2 regions of the Pseudoalteromonas sp. 1CM17D genome follow, and region 2 is predicted to be linked to the other one. Evidence: predicted binding sites of a transcription regulator. Region 2 holds the regulator's gene; the other holds the start of a gene.

Region 1 (10,175 bases), 210 kb from region 2:
GAGCTGAGCTTTGAAGCTGAAAACTTTTTAGGAACTCATGGATCTCATGCGTTTTCGGGGGCGCAGTACACGCTGGCTTTAAGCCAGTTAATTGAGCTTGGCGATAAACGCCAAAATCGTATTAATTACGCTACTGCAAATATAAAAGCGCAAACAATTGAGTATAAAAATACTCGGTTAGCACTTTTAGCAACCACCGCTGAGCGTTATTACCAAGTGCTAAAATTTCAGGCGTTAATTGCACTAAACAGTGAGCGTAAAAACACTGTTAAGCAGGCACTCAACGCAATTGAAAAACGCGCTAAAGCCGGTGCGGTCTCAAGTGCTGATGTAACCCGCATGCGTTATGCATTAAGCCAAGTAGATTTAAACACGGCCATGCTACAAAGTGAATTTGAGCGCTCTCGCTTAGCACTCAATGAGCTTTGGCAAGAGGAGCAAGTGAGTGATTACTATGCGGGAGATTTATCAAAAATAGCTGCTATTAAAAGTGAGGCAGCGTTACTTGATATGGTAAATACAGCACCAGAATTTGCACTACTACAGCAGCAATACATGCAACAAACGGCTAATTTAGCACTGCAAAAATCAACGGGTCAAAGTGATTTAACCCTTGGTGGTGGTGTGCGATATAACCAGCAAGCTGATGCCAGCTCGTTAGTGTTTTCGTTTTCAATGCCGCTGCAATTAAGTAACGCTAATGGCGGTAATATTGAGGCGGCGCAGCATCAGCTTACGCTACTTAATGAACAACAAGGGCAATTACGTATACAGTTACGTAAGCAAATACGCACGCTCTATGCGTATTACCAAGGTAAAGCGGCGCAAGCACAGCTTTTAACACAGCGCGTTATTCCACAAGCGCAAACGCTCATAAAACAAAGTTTAAAAAGCTATCAACAAGGGCGAATATCGGTATTGCAATTACTCGATGCACAGCAAGTTTTATTTGATTCTAAACGTGCACTTATCAACACCCATAGCGAGCTATATCAAGTGCTCCTTACCCTTGAGCGTTTAACTGGCCAACCTTTAATTGAGACTCATCAATCATGAATAAAACTCTTATCGCATTATTAATTACGCAATTACTTACACTCCCATTTTTAAGTAGCATGGCTATGGCATCTGATGACAATCACGAAGAAAGTCATGGTGACAGCCACGAACAAGGCCATAAAGACGAACACACACAAAAAGGCCCGCATGGCGGCTTTTTACTAACCAATAACGCCCTTGATTTAGAGCTTAAATTAACCCAGTTTGCCGGTAATACCGAGCTGCGAATATATGGGTTTAATAACGGTAAAGCCGTTGATGTAAACCAGTTAGAGGTAACCATAAACGTGCAGCGTTTAAGTGAAGCGCCACAGCTTATTCGCTTTAAAGCTGAAGATGACTATTTAGTAAGTACCGTGAGCGTAAACGAGCCGCATTCTTTTAAGCTTGATGTAATGGCTCGCTATAAAGGCGCTGAAATAAATTATCATTATGAGCAAGAAGAAGGGCGTACAACGCTAAGCGAGAAAGCAATTGAACGCGCTGGTATTAAAACTGACATTGCAAAAGCAGGTAGCGTTGAGCTAACCGATACTTTATTTGGTGTTATAGCGCCCACTGCGCAGAGCACCGTTGAAGTAATGGCGCCTTATACCGGGTTAGTTAACGATATTTTTGTAAGCATTGGTCAAAACGTTAAAAAAGGCGATAAGCTTGCCAGCATAACCAACCGCGAAACCCTACAAAATTACACCATAAAAAGTCCAATTACAGGCGTTATTACCGAGCAATATTTAAAGCGCGGCGAGCTTGCCAGTAGCGCGCTAACGCAAATAGTAAACCTTGAAACCGTATGGGTTGAGCTGTCGGCCTTTCCCGATAACATTGAAAAGCTCGCCATAGGGCAAAGCGCTACAGTGTACGACTTACATCATCATTTAAATGCCCAAGGTGAGGTGTTTTACATAGCCCCAATGATGAGTGGCGGGCACATTGCACGTGCGCGAATCGAGCTTAAAAACCCTGATGGCCATTGGCGACCAGGTATGCATGTTAATAGCGACATTAGTACTGCAAAAGTAGATGCGGCTGTACGCGTCAAAGCGATTGCTATTCAGGAATTTAACGGCAAACCTAGCGTGTTTATAAAAAGTGGCAATGTGTTTGAAGTACGCCCAGTAAAACTCGGTGCTAAAAACAGCGAATGGGTAGAAGTGCTTGAAGGGCTTTCGCCAACCAGTGAGTACGTAACTGAGAACAGTTATGTAATTAAAGCCGATATTTTAAAAAGCGGCGCAAGCCATTCACATTAGGAGGCAGCATGATTAACTGGATAGTTTCGTTTGCGGTTAAGCGCCGCATGATGGTGCTTGCACTCACACTTTTATTTGCTGGGTTTGGCGTCTACAACACACAAAATTTAGCCGTTGATGCCGTACCCGATATAACTAATGTGCAAGTGCAAATAAATACCAAAGCGCCGGGCTTTACCCCGCTTGAAGCCGAGCAGCGTATTACGTATTTAATTGAAACTGCAATGGCGGGTATTCCAAAGCTTGATTATACCCGCTCAATTTCGCGTTATGGGCTTTCGCAAGTTACCGTAATTTTTAATGAAGGCACCGATATTTACTGGGCGCGCCAGCAAATATCAGAGCGCATTCAAAGTATTCGTTCAGACCTACCAGCCAATATTGAACCAAACTTAGGGCCAATTGCCAGCGGGTTAGGGGAGATTTTTACTTATTCTGTGCATGCAAATAACGGTGCATTAAAAGATGATGGCACGCCATTTAATGCAGAAGATTTACGTACCCTGCAAGATTGGGTTATTCGTCCGCAGCTATTAAAAGTAAAAGGTGTTACCGAAATAAACAGCCAAGGAGGCTTTGAGCGCCAGTACCAAGTAGCGCCCATGCCTGAAAAGCTACTCGCTTATAAGCTCACGCTAAGTGATGTTATTACAGCACTTAAATTAAATAATAGTAACCAAGGTGCAGGGTTTATAGAGCGTTTTGACGGGCAATATTTAGTGCGCTCACCAGGGCAATTAAAAACCATTGATGATATAGCCAATACCGTGGTTGCTAAGCGCGATGATGCACCCGTTCGCATAAAAGATGTGGCGAACGTGCGTTTAGGCAAAGAGCTCAGAACCGGCGCCGCTACTTATAATGGTAAAGAAACCGTGCTTGGCACCGCCATGATGCTCATTGGTGAAAACAGCCGCGTAGTGGCAAAAGCCATGGCTGAAAAACTTAAAGATGTACAACTTAGCTTACCAGCTGGTGTAGTGGTTGAGCCCGTGTACGACAGAACAACCCTTGTTGATAAAACCATAGACACTGTAAAAACGAACCTGTTTGAAGGTGCGGTGTTGGTGGTTGTTATTTTACTGCTACTACTGGGTAACGTAACTGGCGCATTGATTACGGCCATGGTTATTCCGCTTAGTATGTTATTTGCCATTACCGGTATGGTAGGTAATAGAGTGTCGGGTAACTTAATGAGCTTAGGCGCAATCGATTTTGGTTTAATTGTTGATGGCGCAGTAATTGTGGTTGAAAACTGTTTAAGGCAACTTGGCCTTGCGCAGCATAAACATGGCAGGCTACTTACACTAAGCGAGCGTTTAAATGTGGTAACCGCCGCCACTAAAGAAGTGTTCAGTCCAGCAGTATTTGGCATTTTAATTATTATGCTGGTGTATTTACCGCTGTTTGCATTAAGTGGTGTTGAGGGCAAAATGTTTCAGCCAATGGCGTTTACAGTGGTTGCTGCATTAGTGGGCGCACTTATTTTTGCAGTAACTTTTGTACCTGCCGCCATTGCGGTATTTGTGCGAGGAAAAGTAAGTGAGAGCGAAAATTCCGTGATGCGCGGAATTAAAAAAGGCTATAAACCGCTACTTGGCTTATCGCTTAAATTACCGTGGGTGATGGTTAGTATTGCGGGTGTGCTTGTAATTGCGCTTGGCTTTAAAGTTAAAAATATGGGGGCTGAGTTTTTACCGCAGCTTGATGAGGGCGATATAGCTATGCATGCGCTGCGCATTACCGGCACCGGTATTGAGCAATCGGTAAAAATGCAAAAAGAGCTAGAGCAAGCCATTTTAGCTAAGCCTGAGGTGGCTAATGTATTTTCAAAAATTGGTACTCCCGATGTAGCAAACGATCCTATGCCACCTAACGTTGCCGACACCTTTTTAATGTTAAAACCTCGCGATCAATGGCCAAATCCTGCTTTACCTAAAGAAGAACTGGTTAAGCAAATTCGCCATTTAGTTAATGAAGTACCCGGTAATAACTATGAGTTTACCCAACCAATAGAAATGCGCTTTAACGAGCTAATTGCTGGCGTGCGCGCCGATGTGGCCGTGCGTATTTATGGTGATGATTTATCAACATTAAAACAGTTCGGTGAAAAAGCCACAGCCTTGGTACAAAATATTACTGGCGCAACCGGTGTACGCCTTGAGCAAATGGAAGGTTTGCCTACACTTTCGGTAACGCCGCTTCGCGACCACATGGCGCTGTTAGGCTTAACCGTAACCGATATACAGCAAAGTGTAAGCGCTGCTATAGGCGGTGTGCAAACCGGGCTTATTTATGAAGGCGATAAACGCTTTTCGTTATTAGTGCGTTTAGATGAGCGTTGGTCTAGCGATATAACACAGCTTGCACGTTTACCTGTTGCTGTGCCAAAAAGTGCTAATCCCGACCTTGCATTTGTACCGCTTGGCGAAGTTGCAAATATTAGTATTGATAAAGGGCCTAATCAAATAAACCGTGAAAGCGGTAAGCGTAACGTTGTAGTAACTGCAAATGTAGAAGGGCGCGATTTAGCAAGCTTTGTAAGCGAAGCGCAAGCCGCTTTAAATTCGCAGCTTAATTTACCTAGTGGTTATTGGATTGAATACGGCGGCACGTTTGAACAACTAGAATCGGCAAGTAAGCGGCTATCGCTGGTGGTACCGGTTACTTTATTACTTATATTTGGCCTGCTTTATAGCGCGTTTAATTCACTGCGTGATTCGTTAATTATATTTAGCGGCGTGCCACTTGCGCTTAGTGGCGGCGTACTTGCGTTGCTTTTACGTGATATGCCGCTTTCAATATCGGCAGGTGTGGGGTTTATCGCGCTTAGTGGTGTAGCGGTATTAAATGGTGTGGTTATGCTGTCGTTTATTAAACAGTTAAGAGCTGATGGGCTTAGTTTGATAGATGCAATACAAAGCGGTGCGCTTTCGCGCTTGCGACCAGTACTTATGACGGCTTTAGTGGCGAGTTTAGGGTTTATTCCTATGGCGCTAAATACAGGCACCGGCGCTGAGCTACAAAGGCCGCTGGCAACGGTTGTGGTTGGCGGAATTATTTCATCAACTCTACTGACGCTATTAATATTGCCTGCACTTTATAAATTAGTGCATGCAAAGTTTACTAGGCATAAAAAGGCTGAGCTTATTTAGTATAGTCTGCAATTTTTTTAATATAAATTATCTATCTGGTTAAATATCTTAACTAAAATAAGCACTCATTTTTTACTTTACTGTGAGCAGAGGAATAGAGTTAAAGGTACTATAGGTATGCAAAACCATCATTTTTCGGCTGATTTCCTAAAATATTAGGCCTTGAGTGAAACAGAGCTAACAAGATATGTCGTGTAGCAGTATAAAGCCATTTTAATGGCTTTTTACTGCTAACTTTTTGTTTATAAAATCGCGCATTTCATCGGTTAATACACTGCTAGAAATATATTGCATACCTTTATTATGGTGCACTAAGTAGCCGTGGTTAGTTTTAATAATATGGGTTATTTCTGCCCACTTAAATGTATGGCTTTTATAGTGGTTTTCGGTGCTAATAGCGTCATCAGTAAACGAAAGAGTAACCTCTGAGCCCGAAGCACGACTAAACATTTGGCGCGTAACCCACCAAGGCCTGCGGTAATAAAAGGCAACGCATTCTAATACTCCCAGCATTATTAAAAATGTACCTAGGTAATGATCGTCCATAGCGTAAATACTAATTAAACCTAAGCACATCAGTAATGCCAGCAAAAAATACTTTGGCTTGGCTGCTTTACTATAAGAGTGGGACTCGTCAAAGCATTCGTAGTAGTAGGGTTTATCGAGTGTGTAAGTGGTGGTCAGTGCCATAATTGCTAATAAGTAATAGTTTTCGCTATTTTAACAAGCTAGCGTAAAAATCACACCCGTTAATGTAGGCTATGCATTATAAGAGTTAGAAGCCGCTTTTTATTAGCGCACAAAAAAACGGCTTATTAAAAGCCGTTTTTTACGTTACCAAACAGATTAACAGTTAGTTTCTTCTGCGTTAACGCCTTCTTTTACATTTTCACATGCATCTTCAACAGAGTTTTGCACGTCAGTTACTGCTTCATCAATACGCTCACCTGCTTCTTCTGCGTGGTTGTCTTCACAACCCATCATAAAGAAACCTGCAAATACGGCGATTAGTGCTGCTTTTAAAGTTGTTGAGTTCATAATGTAATTCCTTGTATATGTTGATTGTTTAGTGTTTTAAGTATGTTAGTAGCTACCTGGGCGATTTACCGCGCAGCGCACCTGAAACTAAAGAAATCACTAAAAGTACTAAAAAGATAAAGAATATAATTTTTGCTATACCAGCTGCGGCACCTGCGATACCACCAAAACCTAACACTGCAGCGATTAAAGCAATAACTAAAAATGTAATTGTCCAGCGTAACATTGTTTTCTCCTTGGTTATCAAATTCGTTCGAAAGTAATAATGCCAGTTGCGTGCCAGAGTTTAATTTTATTAATTTTCAATATGTTATGTTTTTTGAGCGAAGATTGTAAATTTAGGATTGGTAAGTTTTACGTTTAACGATGTAACTTATTCACACTATTGTAAAGAGAGTAAAAAAATAAATATTTTTTGCGCGCTGCTTTACTAGTCTTGGTAAGACCAATTTACATTTTAGCCCAAACTGATTTTTTACCTGCCGTTTAACTTACTATTTTTTATAGTTTTTAAGTTTTTTTGGGTTTAACCATATAACCTTTGCCTATAACGGTTATTTTTATCATCTATATCTAAGCTAATTTAACCCTGTATTAGCTATGTTAACTATTGTGACTGTATGTTAGTTTAATTTTAATTGGTTTTACCAATTGACAGGTGGTGGACAAAGTTAAAAGTTTTGTTATCATTCGGTGAATAATTATTTAAATAAAGCGGTTTTTTATATCGCTATATAGTGCAGGGGGAGAAAAATGGATATAGGAGCTGTACTCACAACCGCAGGTAGCTTGATGCTTACGGGCATGGTGGGCGTGTTTGTATTTCTTTCAATATTGATTGGTGCTGTGTCATTCATGTCTAACTTGGTTGCTCGTTTTGACGAGGCTGAAGTTGCAATACCGGTTAAATCACCATCTTTAAAATCTCAAGGTGTGCCAAACGAGCACATCGCTGCTATTAGTGCTGCCATTGCTCAGTACAAATCAAATAATAAATAAGAGGCACACATGGCTAAATTAAAATTAACAGAACTTGTTTTACGCGATGCTCATCAGTCTTTACTTGCAACCCGTATGCGCTTAGATGACATGCTCCCTATTGCTAGCAAACTTGATGATGCCGGTTATTGGTCTATTGAGTCGTGGGGCGGCGCTACGTTTGACTCGTGTATTCGTTATTTAGGTGAAGATCCGTGGGAGCGTATTCGTGCCCTTAAAAAAGCAATGCCCAATACTAAACAGCAAATGCTTTTACGTGGGCAAAATTTATTGGGTTACCGCCACTATGCCGATGACGTGGTAGAAAAGTTTGTAGAGCGTGCCCACAAAAATGGTGTAGATGTATTTCGTATTTTTGACGCCATGAACGATGTACGGAACTTAGAAACGGCAATTAAAGCGGCTGTAAAAGTAGGTGCCCACGCGCAAGGTACGATTTCTTATACTGTAAGCCCTGTGCATACTCTTGATATGTGGTTAACCCTTGCAAAACAGCTAGAGGATTTAGGTTGTCACTCTATTTGTATTAAAGATATGGCAGGCTTATTAAAACCATACGATGCAGAGCAACTTATTAAAGGGCTAAAAGAAACCGTTTCTATCCCTATTGCTATGCAGTGCCATGCAACCACCGGTTTAAGTACAGCTACGTATCAAAAAGCCATTGATGCAGGCATTGATATGCTTGATACCGCTATTTCTTCAATGAGTATGACTTACGGTCATTCAGCTACAGAAACCATTGTAGCAATTGTTGAAGGTACGCCCCGCGATACCGAATTAGATTTAAACCAGCTAGAAGAAATAGCGGCTTACTTTAGAGATGTACGTAAAAAGTACGCTGGCTTTGAGGGGAGCCTTAAAGGTGTTGATGGCCGTATTTTACTCGCGCAAGTACCTGGTGGCATGTTAACCAACATGGAAAACCAACTGAAAGAGCAAGGCGCAGCAGATAAGCTAAATGAAGTATTACTTGAGATCCCACGCGTGCGTGAAGATTTAGGTTTTATTCCGCTAGTTACTCCAACATCGCAAATTGTAGGCACACAAGCAGTACTAAATGTGCTTACGGGTGAGCGTTATAAAACAATTACCAAAGAAACCGCCGGTGTTTTAAAAGGCGAGTATGGTTTAACACCAGCACCTATGAATAAAGAACTGCAAGAGCGAGTGCTTGATGGCAGCGAGGTTATTACGTGTCGCCCTGCAGATAATATAGCCCCAGAGCTTGCATCGCTTGAAGCAGAGCTGCAAAAAGAAGCGCAAGAACAAGGTTTAACACTTGCTGATGAGCAAATAGATGATGTGCTTACCTATGCATTATTCCCACAGGTTGGCCTTAAATTTATTAAAAACCGTAACAACCCAGATGCCTTTGAAGCAGTGCCAAGTGCTGATGATGCAAACGCTAAGCCTGCAGCAAAACCTGCAAGTAACAAAGGTGTTAGCGCTGAGCAATACAGCGTTAAAGTTGACGGTAAAGTTTACGATGTAGTGGTTGCGCAAGGTGGCGAGCTTAAAGAGGTAACGCTAAAAGATTCAGAGCACTTACCACAATCAGCATCGGTTGCATCAGGTGAAACACTGAATGCGCCACTGGCAGGTAATATTTTTAAAGTAAAAGTAAAAGCAGGCCAAGCCGTAAACGAAGGCGATGTGGTTGTTATTATGGAAGCGATGAAAATGGAAACCGAGGTTCGTGCAATGCACTCAGGTACTGTGGCTGAGGTCTTAGTGTCTGAAGGTGATGCTGTGACAACGGGCGATGCAATTATAGCGATGGCGTAGGAGTAGCTTTAATGGAAGGTCTTTTAAACCTTTGGCATGCTACCGGCATTGCTAACTTTACGTTTCCTGGCTTAATAATGATTGCGGTAGGGTGTTTGTTGTTGTTTTTAGCCATTGCTAAAAACTTTGAACCCCTATTACTGCTGCCGATTGGCTTTGGCGCAATACTGACTAATATTCCGGTTGCTGGGCTTTCTGACCCAGGTGGTTTGCTTTATTACGTGTACTACGTAGGTATTGATACGGGGATCTTCCCTTTATTAATTTTTATGGGAGTAGGGGCGCTAACCGATTTTAGTGCGCTTATTGCCAACCCGCGTATGTTATTACTGGGTGCAGCCGCGCAGTTTGGTATTTTTGCCACCTTGTTTGGGGCAATTTTATTAAACTATGTACCTGGCTTTGAATTTAGCTTACAAGATGCCTCAGCCATTGCCATTATTGGTGGTGCCGATGGCCCTACAGCTATATTTTTAGCATCAAAGCTTGCCCCTGATTTACTAGGTGCCATTGCGGTTGCTGCTTATTCTTACATGGCGTTAGTGCCAATTATTCAGCCGCCTATTATGCGCGCATTAACTACACCTGATGAGCGTGCTATTAAAATGCCAGAGCTGCGCAAAGTATCTAAAAAAGAAAAAATAGTATTTCCTTTAATGGTACTGAGCTTAACCGCTATGTTTTTACCAGCGGCTATTCCCTTAGTAGGTATGTTCTGTTTAGGTAATTTAATGCGTGAGTCTGGTGTTGTAGATAGGCTTAGTAACAGTGCCCAAAACGAAATTATTAATATAACCACGATATTTTTAGGTTTGGCAGTGGGCTCTAAACTAGCGGCCGATCAGTTTTTAACTGTAGAAACCATTGGTATTTTGGTGCTCGG
Region 2 (10,175 bases):
ATCGCCTAACGCCTCTTGAGTGTCAACGTCGGTAATACGTGTACCCACAGGTACTTTTACTACCAAGTCTTCGCCCTTTTTACCTGTACAGTTACGGCTTTGACCATTAGTACCACGCTCTGCACGGTGAAAACGCTCAAACTGGTAATCAATTAGGGTATTTAAGTTTTCATCAGCTTGTAGATAAACACTACCACCGTCTCCACCGTCACCGCCGTCCGGGCCACCGTCTGGTACATATTTTTCTCGACGGAAAGACACGACACCGCTGCCGCCGTCACCAGCTTCTGCGCGAATTTCTACTTCATCTACAAACTTCATGATTACTCACTTTAGGGATTGGCTTTAATTTAACTATTATATACCCAAGCCAACGTAAATGCAGGCTTGGGTATATATTTGACGTTTCTGAAAACAAAAAACCCCGCAAAGGCGGGGTTTTTTACTACCTTACTGATTACTCAGCTACGATAGTTACGTATTTACGGTTTAAAGGACCTTTTTGTTCAAATTGAACTTTACCATCTGCTTTTGCGAAGATAGTGTGGTCTTTACCGATACCTACGTTTGCGCCAGCGTGGAAACGAGTACCACGTTGACGAACAATGATGCTACCCGCTAGAACTGATTCGCCACCAAAACGCTTAACACCTAGGCGTTTGCTTTCTGAATCGCGACCGTTACGAGTACTACCAGCTGCTTTTTTATGTGCCATTTCTAAGTACCTCTAATTAAGCGCTAATGCCAGTGATTTTAACTTCAGTGAACCATTGACGATGGCCCATTTGCTTACGAGAATGCTTACGGCGTCTAAATTTAACAACCTTAATCTTCTCACCGCGACCATGTGAAACAACCTCAGCTGTTACTTTACCACCGTTTACGAACGGTACACCGATCTCGATTTTCTCACCATCAGCAACTAAAAGTACTGAATCAAATTCAACTGCTGCACCAGTTTCAACGTCTAATTTTTCAAGACGAATCGTTTGACCTTCAGTCACACGATGCTGTTTACCACCACTTTGGAAAACCGCGTACATAATTAACTCCGTCTGTGCGCCCTCAAATCGACGCAACTAAAATATTCTTCGATAGGGCGCGAAGTTTACGCTAATGCATAAAAACTAGCAAGCCTATTTTGTAATTAAAATGAATAAAAAGTAGCTGCATTGAGAGCAATTCAATATTTCCCCCATTTTATATTAAATTGCCCTGTTGCCAAGCGCTTTTTAGTGCAAAGACAAAATAAATTTACGTGTCGCTATGCCTACTCCAGAACCCATTGACTGCGCAATAAATAGTCGCGCTTTGAGTGTGAAATATACAATTAAATACCCTAATTAAGCGCTAATTAAGGTTTTTAACTCGGTTTTTTTAATGAATCGTCACAAAATATCGAGCTAGTGCTTTTTTTGTTGTACAATCGGCGCCGTTCACACATAAAAATTGGCTCGGAGATCAATGGATATAAAAGCTATCCAGGCGTTAATCGAAAGCGATATGAATGACGTCAATCAACTTATACACGCGCAAATGCGCTCAGATGTGGCGTTAGTCAATCAACTTGGTTTGTACATCGTTAACAGCGGCGGCAAACGCGTACGCCCGATGCTGGCAATATTGGCAGCAAGAGCTTTGGGTTACCAAGGTAAAGATCACATTACTTTGGCAACGATTGTTGAATTTATTCATACTGCAACACTATTACATGATGATGTTGTTGATGAATCTAACCTGCGCCGTGGTACACCGACTGCAAATGCCGAATTTGGTAATGCTGCCAGCGTGCTGGTTGGGGATTTTATTTACACCCGCTCGTTTCAACTTATGGTGGGGCTGGGCAAAATGCAAATTATGCAAGTGCTTGCTGATGCCACCAACGTGATTGCTGAGGGTGAAGTATTGCAACTTATGAATTGCAACGACCCTAATACCACCGAAGCAAGTTACATGCAGGTTATTTACTCTAAAACGGCTAAATTATTTGAAGCCGCTACAGGGCTTGCAGCTATTATTACCGAGCAAGATAACAGTGTGTTAGATGCGCTTAATTTATATGGTATGCATTTAGGTACTGCTTTTCAGTTAGTTGATGACGTGCTTGATTACAACGCAGACGCTGACCAATTAGGTAAAAATATTGGTGATGATTTAGCAGAAGGTAAGCCAACCTTACCGCTAATATATGCGATGAAGCACGGCAGTGATCAGCAAAGAGCCCTTATTCGCGATGCCATTGAGCATTGCAATGGTATGGATAACCTTGAGGCTATTTTAACGGCACTTAAACAAACCAACGCACTTGAATTTACAATGCAAAAGGCGCAGCAAGAAGCAGACAAGGCCATTGCCTGTTTAGACTTTTTAGCAGAGTCGCAGTACAAGCAAGCGTTAATCAGCTTAGCGCGTATAGCTGTAGAGCGAGATCACTAACTTTGCAGCCTCCCTTAATTAGTGTTTAAGGGCCATAATTTTCGAGCAATAAAAAAGCCTGCATAAGCAGGCTTTTTTGTGCATAACTTGGCTATTACGCCATGAAATCAACACCTTCTTTGATGTCTTTTTTCAGAGTTTCAAGCATGTCGTTTTTAGCTTTTTCTTCAAATGCGCTTAGCTCGCCGTAAGAAAGAATTTCTTCTACGCCGTTTGTGCCTAAACGTACTGGGTGAGCAAAGTACTCTGCATCGCCATTTTCAACAGCAACGTATGCGTAATCTACTACGTCTTCACCTTGTAGGCCTTTAACTAAAGACATACAAAAACGTGCTGCAGCAGCACCCATAGATAATGTAGCTGAACCACCGCCCGCTTTAGCATTTACTACTTCAGTACCTGCATTTTGGATACGTGGAGTAAGTGTAGCTACTTCTTCTTCAGTGAAGCTTACGCCTTCAACTTGAGAAAGTAGAGGAAGAATAGTTGTGCCAGAGTGGCCACCAATTACTGGTACTTTAACGGTTGCTACGTCTACGCCTTTAAGCTCAGCAACAAATGCTTCTGAACGAATTACGTCAAGCGTAGTGATACCAAATACGCGCTTAGCGTCGTAAGTACCTGCTTTTTTGAATACTTCAGCAACAATTGGCACAGTGCCGTTTACTGGGTTAGTGATAACACCCACTAACGCTTTAGGACAGCTAGCTACAATGCCTTCTGCTAATGTTTTGATGATACCTGCGTTTACGTTAAATAAATCCGCACGATCCATACCTGGTTTACGTGGCATACCCGCTGGGATAAGTACGATATCACACCCTTCAAGCGCTTTATTTAAATCGTCTGCGCCAAAACCTGCCACTTTAACATCTGTAGGGATGTGAGATAGGTCAACCGCAACACCTGGTACAACTGGTGCAACATCGTAAAGTGATAATTCAGAACCAGCTGGTAAGCCTGTTTTTAATAATAAAGACAACGCTTGACCGATACCGCCTGCAGCACCTAATACAGCAACTTTCATTGGAATTCTCCGTAATTTGAGGTAGGAAATATTTGTGGCTCTTAAGATAATGAAATTAGCGACTAAAAACAAATTTATCCTGCTTATTTCAGCTATATTTTCGACCATAGTTGTAAACTTTGTTGGTTTATCGCTGCAAACTGGCAAGTTAACTAAACAACTGCTGCATAATTATTCATTTTTGTGTAGAATTTGCATTATAAATAACAAAAATGAATAAAGACTATGCAACCACAAGACAAACAAGAAGCGCTGGTAAAAGCGTTTAAAGCACTTTTAAAAGAAGAGAACTTTGGCTCGCAAGGCGAAATAGTCGAAGCATTAAAAGAGCAAGGCTTTGACAATATAAGCCAAAGTAAGGTGTCGCGCATGCTTAGCAAGTTTGGCGCTGTGCGTACCCGTAATGCTAAACAAGAAATGGTTTATTGCCTACCCGCAGAAATGGGCGTACCGACTGCTAAAAGCCCACTACGTCAGCTTGTTATTGATATTATGCATAACGAAATGATGATTATTATAACCACCAGCCCAGGCGCTGCGCAGTTAATTGCCCGCTTATTAGACTCACTAGGCAAAGCGGATGGTGTATTGGGCACAATTGCCGGAGATGACACCATTTTTATTGCGCCAGCAAAAATATCTGAAATAGACATTACACTAGAGCGCGTACGCATTTTATTTGATACGGTTTAAAGCTGTTTTAAAAAACTAACTGACGGCGCAAAAAACGCTGAGCCCATATCGGCTTGAGTAAAATCAAGCCAGTGGTCGTAACACTCCCCTTTTCCTATGCGGCTGTTAAGTACCTTTTCAAACGCACTTCCCGATGCAGAGCATGTAATACTTAGCATGCCTTGCTCGTAAACATCGCCATACGGCATGCTTTGGTTAAGCAGTATTGCTTGGCCGCTTTCATCTTTTAGCTCACTTCTAGTCGCGTGGCTCGTATCTACCTTAGGCTCAATTAAGGTGTTATCTAAACGTGTACGCCCCATAATATGCTCTTGCTCGCTTAGTGATAAATGCTGCCATACGCTCAGGTCATGCTTATAACGCTGTACATGAATATAGCTGCCTTGGTGTTCAAAGCTGTCGGGGTTATTAACCAGTGCCGTGATTCGTTTTTGGCGTCCATGTGGGGTGTCGCCTGCATAAATAAAGCCGTTAAAGTCTCGCCCATCTAAAAACCTAAAATTGCGAATTTGTTCAACCAGCTCTACATCGGGCGAAAACAACTTTAATATTTGCAATGCAAAAAGGTGATTAACATCTTCTCGGTCTGAGCGAATTTGTATGAATAAATCACATAGCTGTACGCGCATAACAAAATCACTGTGATTTATATTAGGAAAGCTTTGCAGCTCGCTTGGGATATATTCAGGTAGTATATGCGGCCAATATTGCGCGCCTATAGCCACCATGCAAGAGAGCATGGCTTCGGAGAACTGATCACTAAACTCTTCTTCAATTGCGCTTACGCGCTTAAGCTTTGCGCGCAATGACTCGTCTTGACCATCAAATACATTAAAAAATAAATGCAAACCGTGTAAGTTTGCTTCAGCACAAATCCCAGATTGCGCTTGCGCCATTGTTATTCCTTAGCTTTATAAAACACAGCGAATAACACATTTGTTATGATTCGAAAAAATTCACCGTGTGAGGTTTTATTTTTATTATAACCTGCTCATTTATTTCAAATGACTGGCCATATTGTGCGGCAACTTCAATCTCTTGCTCTGCAATTACAACAGTGTAAACATAAGCCGAGCCTATAAACCGACGGCTTAAAATGCTCACACCTTGAGGGTTATCGGCCTGCGTATTTTGCGCAAGCTCAATATGGTGTGGACGAATATACACCACCCCTTTTATTGCACTGTGCGTATGCTCATGCTGCGATTGCACGACACCAAAAGGCGTTGTGTATTCAGTTGCCGTTAACACTTCTGCGCCTAAGTATATGCCCTGACCCAGAAACTCTGCAACCTCCTTTGTCTTTGGCATGGCAAAAAGCTGCTCTGGTGTACCTTGTTGGGCTATTTTTCCTTGGTGCATAATGGCTAGCGTGTCTGAAAACGCAAAGGCCTCTTCTTTTGAGTGGCTAACAAATACCGCAGAAACCTGCTGCGCTTTAATAATGCGCCTAATATCAGCAATTAACTCAAAACGTACTTGTGTATCTATGTTCGAAAAAGGCTCATCAAGAAGCAATAAACTAGGCTTATAAGCCAAAGCCCGCGCAATAGCCACGCGTTGCTGCTGGCCACCCGAGAGCTGATGAGGGTAGCGTTTTGCACACCCTGTTAAATGCACTAGCTCTAGCATTTCCTCTACCCGTTGCTGTTTTTGAACTTTGCTTATTTTACCCAGCCCAAACGCAATATTATCGGCCACACTGAGGTGCGGAAACAGGGCATAATCTTGAAACATCATCCCTATATTACGATGCTCCGGTGATACAAATGTATGCTTGTCGCTTACACATTTGCCATCTATAAATACACTACCTTCATTTATTTCAATAAGGCCAGCAATTGCTTTTAAGGTGGTTGTTTTACCGCAGCCGCTGGCTCCGAGCAAGCACACAATTTCGTTTTGACCCACCGTTAAATCTAAATTGTGTAGCACATGCGTGCCACTGTAGTGATAACCCACACCTTGTAAATTTAAACGGCTCATTTAACTGCGTTGCTCCATAGAACGATTAATAAAATACAAGGGGATCAACCCAACCAAAACAATAAATAAAGCGGAAATAGAAGCAAGCTCAAGCTGCTCATCGCTCACATATTGAAATACATGTGTGGCTAAACTTTCAAAGTCAAAAGGCCTTAATAGTAATGCGGCTGGCAGCTCTTTCATACACTCAATAAATACAAGCAATGCAGCTGTTAAAAGACCTCGACGTAATAAAGGAAGGTGCACTAAGCGCAGTGTTTGCCCTTGGCTTTTACCCATAGATTGGCTAGCCATATCCAGTGATGGACTAATACGTACAAAGCTCGATTCTATAGCACCGTGCGCAATGGCATAAAAGCGCACTAAGTAAGCCACTATAATAGTGATAATGCTACCGGTTAGTAATAAACCTATATCTAGGTTGTAGCTCTCAAGGGCTGTATTTATTGAGTTTTCTAATGCGCTAAGCGGTAATAACACAGCAATAGCCAGTACCGTACCTGGCAGTGCATAGCCGGTGCTCGCTAAGCGACCAGGTATTAAAGAATAGCCTTGCTTTGCCACACGCTGATAAAAAACAATGAGTGTAGCGAGTATTATGCTGACTACGCTTACAATAATAGCTACTTTTAAACTTTGCCACGCGTAACTAAAAAATGCCGTGTTCCACGCTTTATCAAAGTAAGTTATTGCATAATTTAGCAATACCAACATAGGTATAATAAAAGCAATGAGCAAAATAACACTGCAAAATGACGTAGCCAGCCATGCATGTTTACCTTTAAGTTTATACAACGACTCGCTATTAACACCTGATTGACGCTCAAACACGGCTTGGTTACGCCGACTAAAGCGCTCCGCCATTAAAGCTAAAAACAGCAGTAACAGCATAACGCCCGATATTTTCGCTGCAGCCGTGAGTGAGTAATAACCAAACCATGTATCGTACACTGCGGTGGTTAAAGTGCTCACTGCAAAGTAACTTACCGTTGCATAGTCGGCCATGGTTTCCATGCTTATGAGCGCAAGGGCTGCCACAATTGAGCCACGAGAAAGCACTATACTTACCTTAAAAAAGCTTTGCCAAGGCGATAAACCCATTAATTGACTAGCTTGCACTAACTTAAATGACTGCTCTCGCAATGCGGTTTTAAAAATTAAAAATAAATACGGATACAGCACAAGTGCAATCATCACCATAGCGCCGGGCAAAGTGCGAATATCAAAAAACCAGTAATCCGTTGGCGAGTGCCAATCAAACCAGTCTCTTAGGGCTATTTGCACAGGGCCTGCGTAATCTAGCAAATCGGTATACACATAAGCTATTAAATAGGTAGGCATTGCAAGGGGCAGCATAAGCGCCCATTCAAATTGCTTTTTCCCGGGGAAGGAGCAATACGCACTGAGCCAACCAAGCGGTAGTGCAATTGCACAGCTAAGCAGGCATACGCCAAAAATAAGCAGCACAGTATTAGTAATATAATCCCACAGCACGGTATCCCACAGATGAGAAAATACCTCTGAGTCGCCTTGTAAAGATTCATATATCAGAAAAAACAGCGGGGCCGACAATAAAAGCCCTGTCGACCAAGCAAAGAGCTGCCATCTAGACAGCTTAAATATAAAATTCATTAAAGGTCGAACTTCACCTCATCTATTAGCTTAAGGGCTAACGGACGATATTTACTGATCTCATCAAGTGCCAGGCCATCTTCTTTAAAGCTTCCCCAAGAGGCGACTAAACTTGATAGCTCAACGCCTTGCTTAACCGGGTACTCCATATTTACAGAGGCATACATATTTTGTGCTTTGGTTTCGCTCATAAACTCAATAAGCTTAAGGGCATTATCAGGGTTTTTTGCATATTTAGTAATGACAGCACCCGAAACATTTATGTGTGAGCCGCGATTTTGCTGATTAGGAAAATTAATATAAACAGACTCAGCCCACGCTTTTTGCTCGTCGTCTTGAAGCATTTTGCCAAGGTAGTAACTATTACCTAAAGCAAGATTACACAAACCTTCTTTTACCGCTTTTACCTGCGCGCGATCGTTCCCTTGTGGCTTACGTGCTAAATTAGCTTTAACACCTTCTAACCATGTTTTAGTTTTTTCCTCACCGTGATGAGCAATCATCGAAGCAACTAAGCCAAGGTTATAAGGATGCTTGCCAGAGCGTGTACAAATTTGTCCTTTATACTGTGGGTTAGCCAAATCTTCGTAGGTGAGTTCAGGTAATGCACCTAGGCGCTCTTTTGATGAATACACATTACGAACCCGCTTAGTTAATGCCACCCACTGCCCGTCGCTATCTCTATACGACGCAGGGATATTGTTTTTAATGCGATCACTTTTAATACTTTGCGTTAAATTTAGATCTTCTAGCTGAATAAGTGCACTAAAATTAGATGTTAATACTAAATCGGCTTTACTGTGTTTTCCTTCACGCTTAACACGCTCTATTAACCCTTTTTTTGCAAAAACCACATTCGTCTTAATGCCAGTTTGCTTAGTGAAGTCAGTTAAAATAGGTTGAATTAAAAACGGTTGACGAAAAGAGTAAATATTAACAACATCGCTCGCAAACGCAGGCGAAGCGCTAATAATACAAGTAAGTATAGCCAGTGCAGTTCTCATATCAATTTACCTAAATAGTAATTATTTACAGGGGATTTTATCGTGATACGTGAAAATATACACTCTTTACATAAATGTAAATAAGTAATTAATGACCAAAAGGGAAATACCGCGTAAGACATCTCTTACAGAGCTGACAGCTAATGAGTAAAAAAATCTATAACAACCCAGTGAAATTAATGTAAGTACCTGTTTTTATTTGATTTGTTATAAATACTCATTTTTTATAAGTAAATCTATAGCCGTTTTAACCTATTTTAGTTGCACCAGCACGCTACAATTACTACATCAACCAAGCAGTGATGCTTATCGAGTAAAAGGAAATGGACTGCTTACTCGAACAACCAATGATTAGGTTACTACGGACAACACGGAAATTAGGACAGGCTCAGGATGAGTATCGCAATGGATTGTTGCACAAAGGAACGTATCAGGACGATACAGCAAGGATAACAACAGCGGATAGTTGTTTAACAGGATGTGACAGGAATTAAATGGACAGGCCCTTGAGGCAACACAATGGAATTGTAAATTAATGGACTGCACTAGGATGTGCCAAAAGGAATAGGTAATAGTTTTTACCACTACAGGATGTACAGGGATGTACAGGGATTTAAAGGAGATAGGCCCGGATAGCCTAAATTACATAGAACTAAAAAGTAATATCGTAATCACATGGATAAGTAAAAATTGGAGTTGATTAAGTTCAATTGCAGGATGCAAAATTAGAAGATTCCGCAAGCGCGCCTAGAGATAGAGCGCGCTTTTCTTTGCCTAAAATTAAGTTACTGTGGCCTGCCCTTATTTCGCTTACCAAGTAAGTACGCATCACGAAATTTTATAAAGTGCTGTTCAAGCTTTAAGGCGGCATCTTGCTCACCTGCGAGCGCTAACACCATAATGCCTACCTCAGCAGTGCCTAACTGGTATGCGTGAGGTGCAACGCGTAAACGGTAATCTGATAATTTATCAGCGGTGATCGACAACACCGGTAAATTATCTAGGTACGGGCTTTTGCGGATCATTTTTTTAGCTTCGCGCCAGGTACCATCTAAAAATATAAATAATGGCTTTTTGCCAGGCTCAATGTTTACTTCGGTGGTTGCCCTGCCCGGCTCTACATCTTCAGCTGGAAATATCACCATAGGTTGATAATCAGCGTTGTTTAGTAAAGCTAATAGCTCAGCGCTTGGCTCTGTTCTGTCCCATCTAAATGCATAGTTGTCAGGGACTATTTCAGCAATTAAACGCCCTGTGTTTGACGGTTTAAAGCTTTCATTATGATACATTAATAAACACACGCCAGCATCGCACTGCGCTTGTTCTACACCCTCACATATACAGTAATGCTTAGCAATTAAACACTGCTCACAGCGATCCATTTTGCCGCCACGGGC

The links. The regulator ArgR, encoded in region 2, controls arginine synthesis, uptake and breakdown. The targets are predictions, from matches to a motif close to ANTGAATANNTATTCANT.
Region 1: MSC25_RS14990 (OadG family transporter subunit) is a predicted target of ArgR. The motif match lies at 7,198-7,215, and genes of this name have one in related genera.

What each region holds. Positions count from the first base shown of each region.
Region 1 is NZ_JALNTP010000008.1:208,266-218,440, forward strand. Features, by position in the region: gene MSC25_RS14960 (TolC family protein) at 1-1,056, shown strand, start outside; gene MSC25_RS14965 (efflux RND transporter periplasmic adaptor subunit) at 1,053-2,312, shown strand; gene MSC25_RS14970 (CusA/CzcA family heavy metal efflux RND transporter) at 2,321-5,467, shown strand; gene MSC25_RS14975 (YcxB family protein) at 5,681-6,157, opposite strand; gene MSC25_RS14980 (hypothetical protein) at 6,314-6,505, opposite strand; gene MSC25_RS14985 (DUF1328 family protein) at 6,558-6,731, opposite strand; gene MSC25_RS14990 (OadG family transporter subunit) at 7,259-7,504, shown strand; gene oadA (sodium-extruding oxaloacetate decarboxylase subunit alpha) at 7,514-9,292, shown strand; gene MSC25_RS15000 (sodium ion-translocating decarboxylase subunit beta) at 9,304-10,175, shown strand, end outside.
Region 2 is NZ_JALNTP010000008.1:235-10,409, reverse strand. Features, by position in the region: gene cgtA (Obg family GTPase CgtA) at 1-321, opposite strand, end outside; gene rpmA (50S ribosomal protein L27) at 458-715, opposite strand; gene rplU (50S ribosomal protein L21) at 732-1,043, opposite strand; gene ispB (octaprenyl diphosphate synthase) at 1,465-2,436, shown strand; gene mdh (malate dehydrogenase) at 2,531-3,463, opposite strand; gene argR (transcriptional regulator ArgR) at 3,689-4,156, shown strand; gene MSC25_RS14025 (Dyp-type peroxidase) at 4,153-5,052, opposite strand; gene MSC25_RS14020 (ABC transporter ATP-binding protein) at 5,096-6,142, opposite strand; gene MSC25_RS14015 (iron ABC transporter permease) at 6,143-7,774, opposite strand; gene MSC25_RS14010 (Fe(3+) ABC transporter substrate-binding protein) at 7,774-8,778, opposite strand; gene MSC25_RS14005 (tRNA-uridine aminocarboxypropyltransferase) at 9,564-10,175, opposite strand, start outside.